Regions from separate parts of the Aceticella sp. 75b-Ac genome, predicted to be linked through region 1. Evidence: a T-box and tRNA genes for the amino acid it is inferred to sense, from the RefSeq annotation. Region 1 holds a T-box; the other holds one or more tRNA genes.
What was found. The T-box of region 1 lies ahead of pheS (phenylalanine--tRNA ligase subunit alpha). A T-box ahead of a tRNA ligase gene usually reads a tRNA of that ligase, here a tRNA-Phe.

Region 2: it encodes a tRNA-Phe, which carries the amino acid that the T-box ahead of pheS (phenylalanine--tRNA ligase subunit alpha) is inferred to sense. The anticodon was not compared.

The regions. Positions count from the first base shown of each region.
Region 1 is NZ_CM190971.1:1,116,229-1,123,523, forward strand. It holds gene pheT (phenylalanine--tRNA ligase subunit beta) at 1-858, opposite strand, end outside; gene pheS (phenylalanine--tRNA ligase subunit alpha) at 873-1,892, opposite strand; T-box leader at 1,936-2,151, opposite strand; gene AC0LWJ_RS05950 (TrmH family RNA methyltransferase) at 2,219-2,989, opposite strand; gene rplT (50S ribosomal protein L20) at 3,051-3,410, opposite strand; gene rpmI (50S ribosomal protein L35) at 3,433-3,630, opposite strand; gene infC (translation initiation factor IF-3) at 3,649-4,161, opposite strand; ribosomal protein L20 leader region at 4,184-4,305, opposite strand; gene AC0LWJ_RS05970 (glycosyltransferase family 4 protein) at 4,380-5,390, opposite strand; gene AC0LWJ_RS05975 (REP-associated tyrosine transposase) at 5,567-6,043, opposite strand; gene AC0LWJ_RS05980 (HD domain-containing phosphohydrolase) at 6,212-7,295, opposite strand, start outside.
Region 2 is NZ_CM190971.1:871,984-879,278, forward strand. It holds gene mgtA (magnesium-translocating P-type ATPase) at 1-214, opposite strand, end outside; gene AC0LWJ_RS04640 (MFS transporter) at 358-1,560, shown strand; gene AC0LWJ_RS04645 (hypothetical protein) at 1,544-1,864, opposite strand; gene AC0LWJ_RS04650 (hypothetical protein) at 1,883-2,017, opposite strand; gene AC0LWJ_RS04655 (DUF6391 domain-containing protein) at 2,123-2,767, opposite strand; gene AC0LWJ_RS04660 (SdpI family protein) at 2,894-3,556, opposite strand; gene AC0LWJ_RS04665 (hypothetical protein) at 3,589-3,795, opposite strand; gene AC0LWJ_RS04670 (hypothetical protein) at 3,792-3,926, opposite strand; tRNA gene AC0LWJ_RS04675 (tRNA-Cys) at 4,116-4,189, opposite strand; tRNA gene AC0LWJ_RS04680 (tRNA-Gly) at 4,198-4,273, opposite strand; tRNA gene AC0LWJ_RS04685 (tRNA-Phe) at 4,287-4,362, opposite strand; tRNA gene AC0LWJ_RS04690 (tRNA-Asp) at 4,369-4,445, opposite strand; tRNA gene AC0LWJ_RS04695 (tRNA-Val) at 4,447-4,522, opposite strand; gene AC0LWJ_RS04700 (cold-shock protein) at 4,740-4,943, opposite strand; gene AC0LWJ_RS04705 (NifU family protein) at 5,243-5,464, opposite strand; gene AC0LWJ_RS04710 (TPM domain-containing protein) at 5,625-6,371, opposite strand; gene AC0LWJ_RS04715 (LemA family protein) at 6,418-6,987, opposite strand; gene AC0LWJ_RS04720 (prolipoprotein diacylglyceryl transferase) at 7,063-7,295, opposite strand, start outside.

The DNA of each region.
Region 1 (7,295 bases):
TACCCCTCTTCTTACTAAGATGTGCCTATTTTTAACTTTATCAAGGTCAAATGCATGAAGTGGCTGACCTAATTCCAGCATAACATAGTTAGTTATATCGACAACATTATTAATAGGTCTAATACCGGATTTTAAAAGCCGCATCTGCATCCATAAGGGCGACGGACCTATTTTTACATTTTTGATAACCCTTGCAACATAGCGGAAACATAAGTCTTTATCTTCTATTGTTACATTAGCCGGATTCTCTTCATCAGCTTCGGTTATGCTTATATCCGGCACATTATAATTTTTTCTGTATATTGCAGCCGTTTCTCTTGCAATACCTAAAATAGATAGACAATCTGGTCTATTTGGCGTTATCTCAAATTCTATAACATCATCATTTATCCTCAGGGCTTCTTTTATATCCTGTCCAAGAGGCAACTCCGGTAGGATAAAAATCCCGTTTTTTTGATATTCAGGGAGAAGTGCTTCATTAAGTCCAAGTTCTCTTGCAGAACACATCATACCATTTGATTCAATACCTCTTAATTTCCCTTTTTTTATTTTTACACCTCCGGCAAGTGTTGACCCATGTAATGCAACAGGTATATAATCACCCTCTTTTATATTTTGAGCGCCCGTAACTATCTGTAATTTTTCATTCCCAACATCTACAATCCCAATCTGCAATTTATCTGCATTTGGATGTTTTTTAAGAGACATAATTCTTCCAACAACAACATTTTTTATCTGAGAACCATAATTCGTAATGGTTTCAACCTTTGACCCCGACATTATAAGGTCATCTGCAAGTTTTTCTGTATCTACATCTATATCTACATATTCTTTAAGCCAATCTACGGAAACTAACATTAATTTTCCTCCTTCTAAAATTGTTTTGTAAATCTTAAATCATTTTCATACAAAAGTCTTAAATCATCAATTCCATATCTCAACATTGTTATTCTGTCGAGCCCTAAACCAAAGGCAAATCCCGTATATTCCTCCGGATCAATTCCTGACATTTTTAGAACATTTGGATGAACCATACCTGAACCGAGTATCTCAATCCAACCAGAATATCCACATACCCTGCAGCCTTTTCCACCGCATACAAAACAGCTTACATCCATTTCAGCGCTTGGTTCTGTAAAGGGAAAATAATGTGGCCTGAATTTGGTCTTGGTTTCATCACCAAATAATTTACGTGCAAATAAATTAAGAACTCCCTTCAAATCCCCCATTGTTATGCCTTTATCAACCGCAAGCCCCTCTATCTGATTAAAGACGGGTGAATGTGTGGCATCTATTTCATCTGACCTGTATACCCTTCCGGGTGATATAATCCTTATAGGAGGTTTGGTTTTTTCCATAGTTCTTACCTGTACCGGTGATGTCTGGGTCCTTAAAAGAATATTTGGTGTTATATAAAATGTATCCTGCAAATCCCTTGCCGGATGATCTGATGGGGTATTTAAAGCTTCAAAATTATAGTAATCCAGTTCTATTTCAGGACCTTCTACAATTGAGAATCCAAGTCCTAAGAATATTTCTTCAATTTCATCAAGAACCTTTGTCATCGGATGTTTGGAGCCAATTTTTACCTTGTCTCCCGGCAATGTTATATCAATGTACTGACTTTTAATGGTTTTTTCCTTTTCTTTTTCAATAAGTTTATTTTTAAAAGATGCTAATATGTTTTCTATCTCAACCCTGATTTCATTTGCAAGCTGACCAATTACAGGTCTTTCCTCCGGAGACAATTCCCCCATGCTCCTTAATATTTTTGTGAGTTCACCTTTTTTACCAAGGTATTTAATCCTTAAATCTTCTAAATCCGCTGTGTTATCTGCGGCAAGTATTTCATTTTTTGCCGTTTCTAAAATCTTAGTTAATCTCTTCTTCACTGTATTACACTCCTTTTTTAATCAAATAAAAAAATCCCTCGTCACAAAGGACAAAGAATTTGATTCCCGCGGTACCACCCCTATTAGCACAAAGTGCTCACTCATTTTCAATAACGGATATACCGGCAATGCCTACTATCAGTTCAGCACGCAGCTCCAGAGGGAACTTCCATTATCTTTATTACAGTAATGCTCTCAATCAACGACATTACATCCCTGTGTAATCCGATAATGTACTTTACTCCTTCATAGCATTTAACCCGGAACATTTCCTTTAAGAGTATGTTCCATATCTTCTTATTTTCCAGTATTATAACACTTGAATATTATTTAATCAATCTCTGCCTTTGTGATTCATAAAGGCAAATTGAAGCAGTTATTGATACATTTAAAGACTCAGCATTACCTGTCATTGGTATTTTAAACTTCCCGTCAATATACCTATTCAGCATAGGATTTACACCCTTTGCCTCATTTCCAAATATAAATGCTGCATTGTTAGAAATTTTAAAATCGAAAATATATTGATCAGCCTTTAAATCTGTTGAATATATTTTAATACAAGATTTCTTGAGTCTATTCATTAGTTCATCAATATCAACAATATTTACTACCGGAATATGAAATATAGAACCCATTGCAGAACGTATAACCTTCGGATTATATATATCAACTGAATTATTTATTGTAAAGACTGCTCTAACCTTAAATGCATCCGCTGTTCTGATTATAGTACCGAGATTTCCGGGGTTCTGTACTTTATCGGCAATAATATATATACTGTTTTTACCTATTATCGTATTCAATTCATATCTGGGAATTCTAACAATTGCCATAATATTTTGCGGTGTAACAGTATCAGATATTTTTTTAAAAAGATTATCGGGTACTTTAATTATTCTGTTAAGGTCAAAGTCTATATTATTATTATAATTTTCTGAAATTATAATATATCTTATAGAAAATTTGCTTTTTAACACCTCGTTAACATTGTTTCTGCCTTCAACAAAAAACAAACCACTTTCATATCTATCTTTTTTATTGTTAAGCTTTTTTATTTTTTTTATCAATTCATTTTTATCACTTGTTATTATCATAATATTTCACTTTCTCAAATAATTATATTTTCAAACCCGGAGCACATACCGGGTTTGAAAATTATGCGTTTAACTGCTGTTTAGCTATATCAACCAACTCAGAAAATGCTTTTCCATCACTTATAGCCATTTCTGAAAGCATCTTTCTATTTATCTCAATATTTGCCTTTTTTAAACCGTTAATAAACCTACTGTAAGATATGCCATTTGCCCTTGCTGCAGCATTAATCCTAGCAATCCATAATTTTCTAAAATCCCTCTTCCTTAATTTTCTACCGATATATGCATAATTAAGCGACTTCATCACTGCTTGATTAGCTACTCTAAAAAGCTTGCTTTTTGCTCCATAATAACCTTTTGCAAGTCTTAATATCTTCTTATGTCTTTTTCTTGTGACTTTTCCTGATTTAACTCTTGACATTTCTATAACCTCCTAAGATTTTTTATGCATATGGAATTAAACGTTTGATATTCTTTGCATCCGCAGCTTTAAAATACGCTATTTTTCTAAGATTTCTCTTGGTCTTCCTTGTCTTTTTTGTTAGAATATGTCTTCGAAATGCTTTTGCTCTTTTCACCTTACCACTTTTAGTTAATGAAAATCTTTTTGCAGCTCCTTTATGTGTCTTCATTTTTGGCATTTTTATTATCCTCCTCAATTAAACGTTTTTCGGTGTTAATATCATCATCATACTTCTGCCTTCCATTCCGGGCGTTTTCTCAACAACACCATATTCACTGATTTCTGTAGCAAATCTATTTAAAAGTTCTTCGGCTATTTTGGTGTGAGATGCTTCTCTACCTCTAAATCTTATAGTAACCTTAACCTTGTCACCGTCTTTTAAAAATTTAATTGCGCTTTTTAACTTTACTCCAAAATCATGATCCTCAATAGCAGGTGTCATCCTTATTTCTTTAATATTAATAACCCTTTGTTTCTTTTTAGATTCCTTTTCCTTTTTGCTTTGTTCGTACCTAAATTTACCAAAGTCCATCAATTTGCATACCGGCGGATTCGCCTGTGGGGCAATTTTCACCAAATCCGTATGCCTTTCCAAGGCTAATTTATAAGCCTCTTTCGCAGATAATATTCCCAATTGGTTGCCATCCTCATCAATAAGACGAACCTCTCTGTCTCTTATCTCTTCATTAACCTGCAGTTCCTTGTTAATAAATACGCACCTCCTAAAATTTTTGACAAAATAAAAGCGGGTATAACCCCGCCTCATAAATCATAAGTACAAAAAATAAACCTTTTGACTAACCCGACACCCCCGTAGGTGAAAGGTGAGAAGCGGGTGCTTCTACTTTTCCTTGTTTATTTTAACATATGCTTTTTGAATAGTCAATACTCAATTTTTAAATTTTTACGGTTTGTTTTAAGGAATTACTATAACATTTTTAATATCTTTTTATAAATTTTGATATATTCTTTCACCATTTTTTCCTGGGTAAACCTATATTCTACCGTTTTACGGCAATCTTCCCGAGAAATATTCTTGACATCTTTAATCCTTTCAACCATTTCCTCTATACTTGATACAATAAACCCATTGATGCCATTTTGAATGATCTCAGGCATAGAACCCCTGTTAAATGCAATGACAGGTGTTCCGCAAGCCATTGCTTCAACAACACTAAGCCCAAAAGGCTCATTGAAATTAATCGGGTGTAACAATGCATATGCATTGCTTAACACCTTATTCCTTTCTTCAGGACCTACCGATCCAATATAGCAGATATCATCATTTAAATATGGCTCTACATATTCTTCAAAATACAGCTTATCCTGAATAATACCGGCAATTATTAATTTCATCTTTGCCATTTTAGCAACCTGTATTGCTTCCTTAGTTCCTTTGTCGTTGTGTATCCTTCCAAAATAAAGCAGATAGTTGCCACAATCTTTTTTTAATGTAAAATTTTCTATATCTATACCATGATATACAGTGCCTATATAATCAAGTTCGCTATTTCTATCAGCATTACTGATTGAAACATAATATGTATTTTTATTATATTTTTTGAAAACAGGAAGGATTCTATGTGAAGAAAATCCGTGTATTGTTGTTACCATTGGAGTTTTTATCAATCTACTGTAAGTCAAAGGTAAAAAATCATAATTATTGTGTATTATATCATATTCATTTGCATGTTCCATTACTTCAGATATATGCAATGCTTCCCAAACCTTTGCGTCTACATCTTTATTTTCTTCATAAGGTACTTTGCATACACTTCTAAGCTTAGCAGTGGTTATAGAATCACCCGTTGCATAAAGTGTTACATCAATATTTTCCTTAACAAGCCCTTCTGTTATTAATGAAACAACTCTTTCCCAAGGTCCATAATGACGTGGCGGTGTTCTCCATGCAATTGGTGAAATTATCGCAACCTTCATATCAAAAAAACACCTCCTATGATTTAAGCTTTATACTTAAACCTTATTATAACACATCTTTCTGCTTCTCTGTGAAAATAATCCAATATTTCTGAAAACGGTAAGATTAAGTAGTAGCCCACCAGCTGAAAAATTACAATGCAGTAGAGTAGTAGCCCACCCTTAGTGTTGCTTTTTTAAAAAGGCATGTCTACTAAATAGTTATTCACCTTATCGTAATAGTAATTGTAGCTTGAGAATTCGTATTCTCCCGGTGTTTTAACTATCCCTGCTCTTACAGGATTATTGTGAATATATTCAATTTTGTTTTGTAATTCCTTACTTTCTCTTATTCCTTCGTCATAAAACCTGGATTGCCATAACTTGCCTTCTCTGCCCATAATCTTATTGTACTTGTTGCCGAAGTTACCTTTTATCTTATTCATTATTACCGATATGTTGAATTCCTCTCCCGGCTGGATTATTGCATGGAAATGGTCTGGCATGATTACAAACGCATAGATTTTATAGTCAAGGTAGTACTTATAGAATTGCATTGTTACTATAAGAAGCTTGCACGCCTTTTCTGACAAGAATATTTTTTCACGGTCTTTAACCACCGAAGTTACAAAATATGATGCTCCTACTTCCAAATATCTTCTTAGTTTAGTCAAAAATATTACCTCCTAAGACCTTTTGTAAGTATTCTACCATAGGAAGATAACAAATGCAACATAAAGGGTGGGCTACCAGCTACTACTATGAAATATATTATATTTTGTCTACCAGCTACTACTATGAAATATATTATAATTTGTCTTTATCCTAAAAGTTGTATGCTTTCAAAGTATATTTGAAAAACTTTTTTCATAAAAATCTTTCGCAGATGCTTGTTTCTCTTTTACATATTCACTTATAGAGTCATAATTATCAAATAATAAGTCAACAATTATTCTATCTATAAAACCTTCATCCGACTGCATTTTTATTATTCTGTAAATATCTTTCTTGTTCATACCTTGCCTATAAGGCCTATCTTCAAATATTGCTGTGAAAATATCGGCAACAGCCATTATGCGAGAACTTGTATCAATTTCTTCGGCTTTACAATGGAAAGGGTACCCGCTTCCATCTAATTTCTCATGGTGGTAAGCAGCCCACCTTGCTATCTGCTCTAAACCACCTATTGAATCTAATATATAATATGTGTAATATGTATGGCATTTAATAATTGCGAATTCATCTGCAGTTAATTTGCCAGGCTTTTCTAATATACTATTAGGTATTGCCAGCTTACCTATATCATGAAAATTTCCTGCTATTTTTATTAGGTTTGTTTCTAATTCTGTTAATCCAAATAATTGAGCCAATTTTTCAGCACACGCTGATACTCCTGATGTATGAGTAGAAGTGAATCTTGATTTAAAATCTATAACATTCCTATATAAATCCGATATCAACAGTATACCATCTATACCTATCTCTCTATTTCTATATGGTCCACTATATAACAACAATTGATATAATTTCGTGGAAACTAAGTCTAACCAAAATTCTTCTCTTTTAGATATTTGAACGAAATAATTTACAACCTCTTTATTTATTTCTGTATCCTCAAGTTTTTTAACCTTTTCTATTATATCGTTTGTTTGATGTAGGATATATCTGCTTCGGTCTATTAATCTCTCAACATAATCAGATAGGAATATTATTTGAGATGCCAATACAGTGGAATTTTTTATATCATCATCCCAATCTCTCCACTTTCTATGATGATTTCTTATAATTTTTGAAAGTTTTTTAAGGCAGGGTGCCTGTTCTATCAACATTTCTCCTCTTATAGTATGAATGTATTCGTTGGAGGATTCAAAATTCTGTAGTGCTACCTTCTCTTCAACAGAAATAGCTCCAATATCATGTAATAAT
Region 2 (7,295 bases), 240 kb from region 1:
CAGCAAAAAATAAGATTAAAATTATGGGGCTTTTGAATTGGGATATAAAAAGTTCCAAAGCATTGTTGCTTTTTTTTGGTTTTATTGAATTATAACCGTATGTAGCGATTCTTTTTTTGGCTTCATTGCTTGATAAGCCATCTTTACTCGTTTGAAGGTTTTTAAAAACATCTTCTGCCGGCATTGACCAAAAACCTTGTCTTAAATCTTTCATATGAAAGCACCTCATTAAAATATTGGTTTAGCAAAAACACATATTGCTTCTTTACATTTTAAGTTTTGCAATTAAAAGAGTCAATGATATAATTATAGATACATTATATCATTTATAATCAATAGTATAATGACTAAAAAGGAGTGGCTCACTTGATTCACGCAAAGCATAGTTTTACTAATACGCTTATAGCCCTATTTGTAAGTTCTTTTATTACATTTGCCGATATTTACAGTATTCAGCCTTTATTGCCGGTATTTATAAAATATTTTAATATTTCTGTTGCCTTGTCAGGTTTGGCAATTTCGATTACTATTATTGCGATTGCCGTATCTCTTTTAATATATGGACCTTTATCCGATTCCATCGGCAGAAAAAACATAATGAGTTTTGTGCTTTTTATTTCAGTATTGCCTATGGTTTTAGCAGGTATGTCAAATAGTTATCATTTCCTGTTGATAATGCGGTTTTTTCAAGGTTTGCTCCTTGGTGGTATACAATCAATTGCAATGGCATACATAGGTGAGGAAATCGAGAAAAACAGCCTGCCCCTTGCTATGGGTTTGTTTGTAAGCGGAAATTCCATAGGAGGTATGGCTGGACGGATTATAAGCGGATACATTGAAGAATTGCTTTCATGGCACTATGTTTTTTTTATATTTGCTTTTCTCAACCTCATAGGTGCTGTGATTTTTATATTGTTGCTGCCCGAATCAAAAAATTTTCATCCTGCAAGATTTAACATCAAAACGGCATTATCAGATATGGCAAAACATCTGAAAAAACCTGCTCTTATATTAGGTTTCGTCTTAGGATTTTGTCTTATGTTTAATTTTGTCGGGGTTTTTAATTTCGTAGGCTTCAAGCTTAGCAGCCCTCCCTATAATTTGGGTTCTGCCCAAATTGGGTGGATATATCTGACATACCTTGCAGGTACTTTTAGTTCTACATATTCGGGAAGTTTATACAAAAAGATGGGTATTCCTAAAACCCTTATATTTGACTGTATTATCGGTATCATCGGAATATCGCTTACATATATAAACAATCTGTTTTTCTTTGTTTTAGGTCTCCTGTTTTTCTGCTTTGGGTTTTTCGGTGCTCATTCTTCAGCCTGTTCATGGGTAAGTCTTCATGCAAAAGAGGCAAAAGGCAGTGCTTCTTCCCTATATTTAATCTTTTTCTATATAGGGGGAGGACTTGGCGGTGTAGTTTTTGGACTTTTGTATTCCAAATTTTACTGGCATGGTGTTATAGTCGGTGTTATAATAATGTTTTTACTTATATCGCTTTTGTCAAAAATAATGAGGGATTTTGTAAATAAAAATATCATTCGGAATTTTTAATCAAGAATTTCATCATATCATCAAAGGATATGACATTTGCATTTTTAAGTATTTCTCCTATATCGGTTTTTTGCTTTAAAGACCCCATCAAAACTATTTGTACGCATTGGTTTCTATCAACAATAACAGATTCCGGCGTCAATACACCTAATAATAACCCTAAAATAACAAGCAGTCCTGATGGGGTTATTTCTATAATTTCATCTGATGATTTCTTTTCTTTGTCATCTTCAAGTATATTTTTCTTTAATCCTTGTAAAACACCATATAATTTATTTAAACGCAAATCTATATTATCCTCCATTAAAATCCCTCCTCCACTCTACTGATTACGAGGTATAGGTATAACTATTGGAATACAGGGTTTTTCAGGAGGCAATGCAAGTCCTGACATAAATCGCAATATTAAAAGCAATGTAATAACTGCTAAAATAATAATTTTATAATCTTCAGACATGACTGTTTCACTCCCTACGGAAAAATTAATTCTACCCTCCCTTCTATTATATTAATATGTAACAAAATAGAGATTGTACTTTAATACTTTTCTTATATTTCAGTATTAAAAAATCCTGTATCCTGAATTAGCATAACTTGTTCTTATAAAGTAAGTCCTGCTTGGGTTAATCATTATCTCAAAGGGTGATTCATGCTGACTGGGTTTGGTGGATATATCCAATATCTCCATTTCCTTAACATCAGGATGTGTGGTGAAAAATTTTTGAAGAATCAAACCAAAGGGTTTTGCAATAACAGCTGCCAATAAAAATACCGCAATGATATTCAATATATTAAAATGTTGGTAAAATAACAGGATTAAAATAAACGCCAAGGAAAATAAAAAATTTGCAGCTGCTATAGACGTCCCGCATCTTTTATGAATCGCTAAATTTTTCTCCCCTTGTTTCATCCTGTTTAGCCCTTCGTGTGCAGCATCTACAATCACTTGAGGATTTGGAAGGTCTGGACCTGACAAGGTAAAACCATTCGAATAAGATAATCCGCCGATCCTCAAATTTCTTCCGAATCTTTCCTCTAATACATTTATTGTGGCATGTTCAAGACTGTGATTTTTCCTTACCCTTTTATCTGTTGCAATTTTTATTATTTGCCAAGGAATTGTTATTATATTATAAAAGGAATTAAAAATTAAAAGATACGGCAATAAAAATATCATTCCAATAACAAAAAATATAAAAAATGGCATTATTAAATAAGGAAATAAAATAAAGAGTATTATTAATAATAATATAATTGGCATAATATCACCCTTTTCAATCTTTTTATTTTGTCTCAGGCAAGGTGATAGGCACCTTGCCTGACAGCACACCCGCTATTTACCTTTATTCTTGAAAATTATATAAGAATATAGAACCGGTACTATAACAGCAATAATTAACAGCACAAACATCAAAACAGCCGCCCATGTAGCGTTGAAAAAAGAAGCAAATAAAGCGATAATACCTGTAATAAGCCATAGTTTTCCGCCCATCCGATGCGTCTTGTCCCATACCTCTTCATCTGATAACGTCCATGGGGTTCTTATGCCTACAAAATAATTGTGGCGAAGTCTGCCCATTACACTTCCAAATGCAATCAATATAATAGGAATAATAAGACTGCCGATTCTATTCATATCAATATTATACCCTAAAGCAAAAGATATAGCAGCAAAGTATAATGCTGATAAAATAATTACCAAAACTGCCCTTATCATCCTATATGCCCCAATAAACTTGATATAATTGACTTTTTTAGGGTCTATTTTAGGTGTATATAACATTGCAAAATATATTATAGTAATGATAGAAGGAAGAAAAAATATATCCTGTTTGCAGCCGAAACTATCGACTTGCCCAGAAATATTCCAATGCATTGGGATTTTGTCTGGTAAACGGTGGAAAACAGTAAATGTGAAAATCCATATCAATATGATAATCCCAATTAACCACCAATCTTTTTTGATTTCGTATTTCACATTATAGTTTTCATTCATAACATTCATACCCCTTCCTATTACACCAAACTTCAAAATGGCAAAAATTTTTTTAATAGTTTAAATAAACTTACGCTTGTTTTATTGTAAATTATGTTATAAACTGCCTTTTTAGGATTTGTCAGCCATCCATATCCTCTTGGGGCTTTTATGCCAAGATTATGCCTTACAAATCTTTTCAAGCTTGTTCTTGCTGCTATGCTTTTTTTAAAACTCGGTTTTCTTATACCATATTTCATTCATAAAACTCCTCTCTAAATCTTCTCTCTCTAAGTATAAAATAATATAAGTTATTTTCAAGCGTTTTTGATAATTTTCCCTTCCTTATTTCACCGTATATATTGATAATGTATCTTGCCGTTATTGTCAATTTGATAAGGCATGTTTTCTTTTTTAAGAATATCTATTTCTATACAAAAGAAACAAAACATGACAATTTAGGTACGTCCCTAAATGTCAAAATACCATCATACTTATTTTGCAGCATTAAGGGTGGGCTACTTATACTTGTCCTAAAAAAAATAAAAGCCCCGAAAGGCTTGATTTTGCAGTATTTTTATGGAGGCGGCACCCAGATTTGAACTGGGGGTAAAGGTTTTGCAGACCTCTGCCTTACCACTTGGCTATGCCGCCATAATAAATGGAGCGGACAACGAGACTCGAACTCGCGACCCTCACCTTGGCAAGGTGATGCTCTACCAACTGAGCTATGTCCGCAAAAAAATATTGATGGTGCCTCGAAGTGGAATCGAACCACTGACACAGGGATTTTCAGTCCCTTGCTCTACCGACTGAGCTATCGAGGCATATTATGGCGACCCAAAAGGGGCTCGAACCCTCGACCTCCAGCGTGACAGGCTGGCGCTCTAACCAACTGAGCTATTGGGCCATGGTGGTCGCAATAGGGCTCGAACCTATGACCCCCTGCTTGTAAGGCAGGTGCTCTCCCAGCTGAGCTATACGACCATGTCTTGCGACAAATAATAGTATACATAAAAATGTTGCTTTCGTCAATACATTTTTAAAAAAATTTTTCACGCTAATCCTTAAATAAATTAAAATACCGCACAAAAACTAAATCAACCTTAAAAATCCTCACTTATGCTATAAGGTTTTCGAAAAATAAAGATGCTGCAAAAAAATATGAAACCCTAACATAGTCTGTTAGGGTAAGTTTACTTATTTATGAAACTCTTTTAACATTTGCTGCCTGCGGACCTTTTGCAGCCTCAACGATTTCAAATTCTACCTCCTGACCTTCCTCTAATGTCTTAAATCCATCTTGTTCAATAGCTGAATAATGTACAAATACGTCTGTACCATCTTCTCTTTCTAAAAAACCATAACCTTTTTCAGCATTGAACCATTTTACTTTACCTCTTACCATTTATATCTTCCTCCAAACATGATATATAATTTACTTCTTTATAATAGCACTCATTTTATCTGTTGTCAAATTTTTTATCAAATAATTCTTAATTTGATTATTTTTAAACAATTCAAGCATCTTAGCAGCCTCAAGCTTTAATTTACCTTTTATTTAACCGTCTTTTTTATCATATAAAGCACACATAAATTTAATTTTTAATGTCATTAAATATTTTATCTTAATTTTAATATTTAATACTATAAAATCATAGAAATTAATTTCTTTCATTTATAAAAAATAAGATAGGAATTCCTATCTTATATTGAAATTACTTCCTTTATTCCAGGTATTTCTTCTTTCAATGCTTTTTCTATGCCTTCTTTTAGTGTTATCATTGCAAACGGACAACCTCCGCATGCACCTTTTAATTTGACGCTGACAACGCCATCAGAAGTTACATCTACGAGTTCAACATCGCCTCCATCTGCTTGTAATGAAGGTCTTAAACGATTAATAATTTTTTCTACTTCTTCTTTCATAATGTTACCTGATTTTTAAAATATTTGGCATTAATATTATCCAATATTATAAAACAGGCTTTTCACCTCCTATATAATCTTTTGTCTTTTGATAGTTATTATATCACATAAATTAATATAATAAAACATCCTGTACAAAATAAATCAAAATTTTTTTATTTTAACGACTGGCTCCGCCTCCACCGGCTGAGCCGCCTCCAAAGCCGCCGCCACTTCCGCCGAAACCTCCGAAGCCGCCGCCTCCACCGAAACCTCCAAAGCCGCCACCACCGGTCCACCAGAAACGGCCCTTTCTACCTCCGCCAAATATACTAAGTAAAATAATAAGTAAAATAATTGTACCAATAATATTCTTTGAATTACTATTTGTTTCAGTTGTTTTAACCGCATAATTATCTGTGTTAAATTCATTAATATTTATATTGTATTCCTTGGCTACCTTTGCTGAAATTGCTTTATAACCATTTAAAATCCCTTCAGAATAATTTTTTTTATCCCATGAGGGTAATACATAATCATCTAATATACTGCCGGCTACGGAATCCGGTATTGCCCCTTCAAGACCATAGCCCACCTCTATTCTAACTTTACCGCTTTTACCTTCTAAAAGTCTTTTTTTATCGACTAATAATAAAACTCCATTATTTTTATCCTTCTGTCCTATGCCCCAGTTTCTAAAAAGTTGTAATGCATAGTCCTCTATAGGGTATTCTCCTATATCATTTACTGTAACCACAACAACTTGCGCACCGCTGGCGCTTTCAATTGCATTGCCTATTTTTTTAATTTGTGCTGAGTCATCAGGATTTATAAGACCTGCATAATCATAAACATAGTTTTTTGAAGAAGGTTTAGGAGGTATATTAGGCGCTGAATAGACGACCTGAAGAAACATTAAAAACAACATAACAACTAAAAATAATCTTTTAGTTTTAAGCAAATTTTAACCTCCTTTATTTGGAAAAGTCTACTTTTGGCACCTCTTTTGCATTCTCCTGTGCTTTAAAATATTGTTTTTCGTTGAATCCAAACATTCTTGCAATTATTACCGTCGGAAACTGTCTAATACTTGTATTGTACTGTTGTACAGCATTATTGTAATCCATCCTTGCAACTGCAATTCTATTTTCTGTTCCAGCAAGTTCATCGCTTAACTGTCTGAAATTCTGATCTGCCTTTAATGTTGGATAATTTTCAGAAATCGCCAACAATCTTCCAAGGGCTGTACCCAGTTGGTCGTTTGCATTTGCTTTTTCTTGAACAGTATTTGCTGACAATAATTTTTCTCTTGCTTTATTTACACTATCAAAAACAGCTTCTTCATGTTTTGCATATCCTTTTACGGTCTCAACAAGATTAGGTATCAAATCTGCTCTTCTTTGCAATTGATTATCTATCTGACTCCATTTGCTGTTTACATCCTCCTGTTGTTTGACAAGTGAATTGTAACTTCCAAAAAACATCCCTGCAAATATTACAATAACAGCTATTATTGCAATTAATATTATTGCTGATTTTTTCACATTGAATTCCCCTTTCAAATATTACTATCTGTTAAATATTATATAATATTAAACACCTTATTACAATTAAGCTGTTTAATTAATTTTTTTGTTTTCAGGGTCATTTAGAACACGTTTCATCATCCAAAATGAAAGTATAAGAATAAATGGCGTTACTATTTGTGTTAAGGTAAAAAATCCAATTCCCCAATTTTTATTAAGATATACAGGAATAAATAATGGGTTATCCCTGACTGTTTCTTCAATTAAACCTCTCATTAATTGATAATAAAATATAAATGACCAGAATTGGTATCCGTAAGGCATAT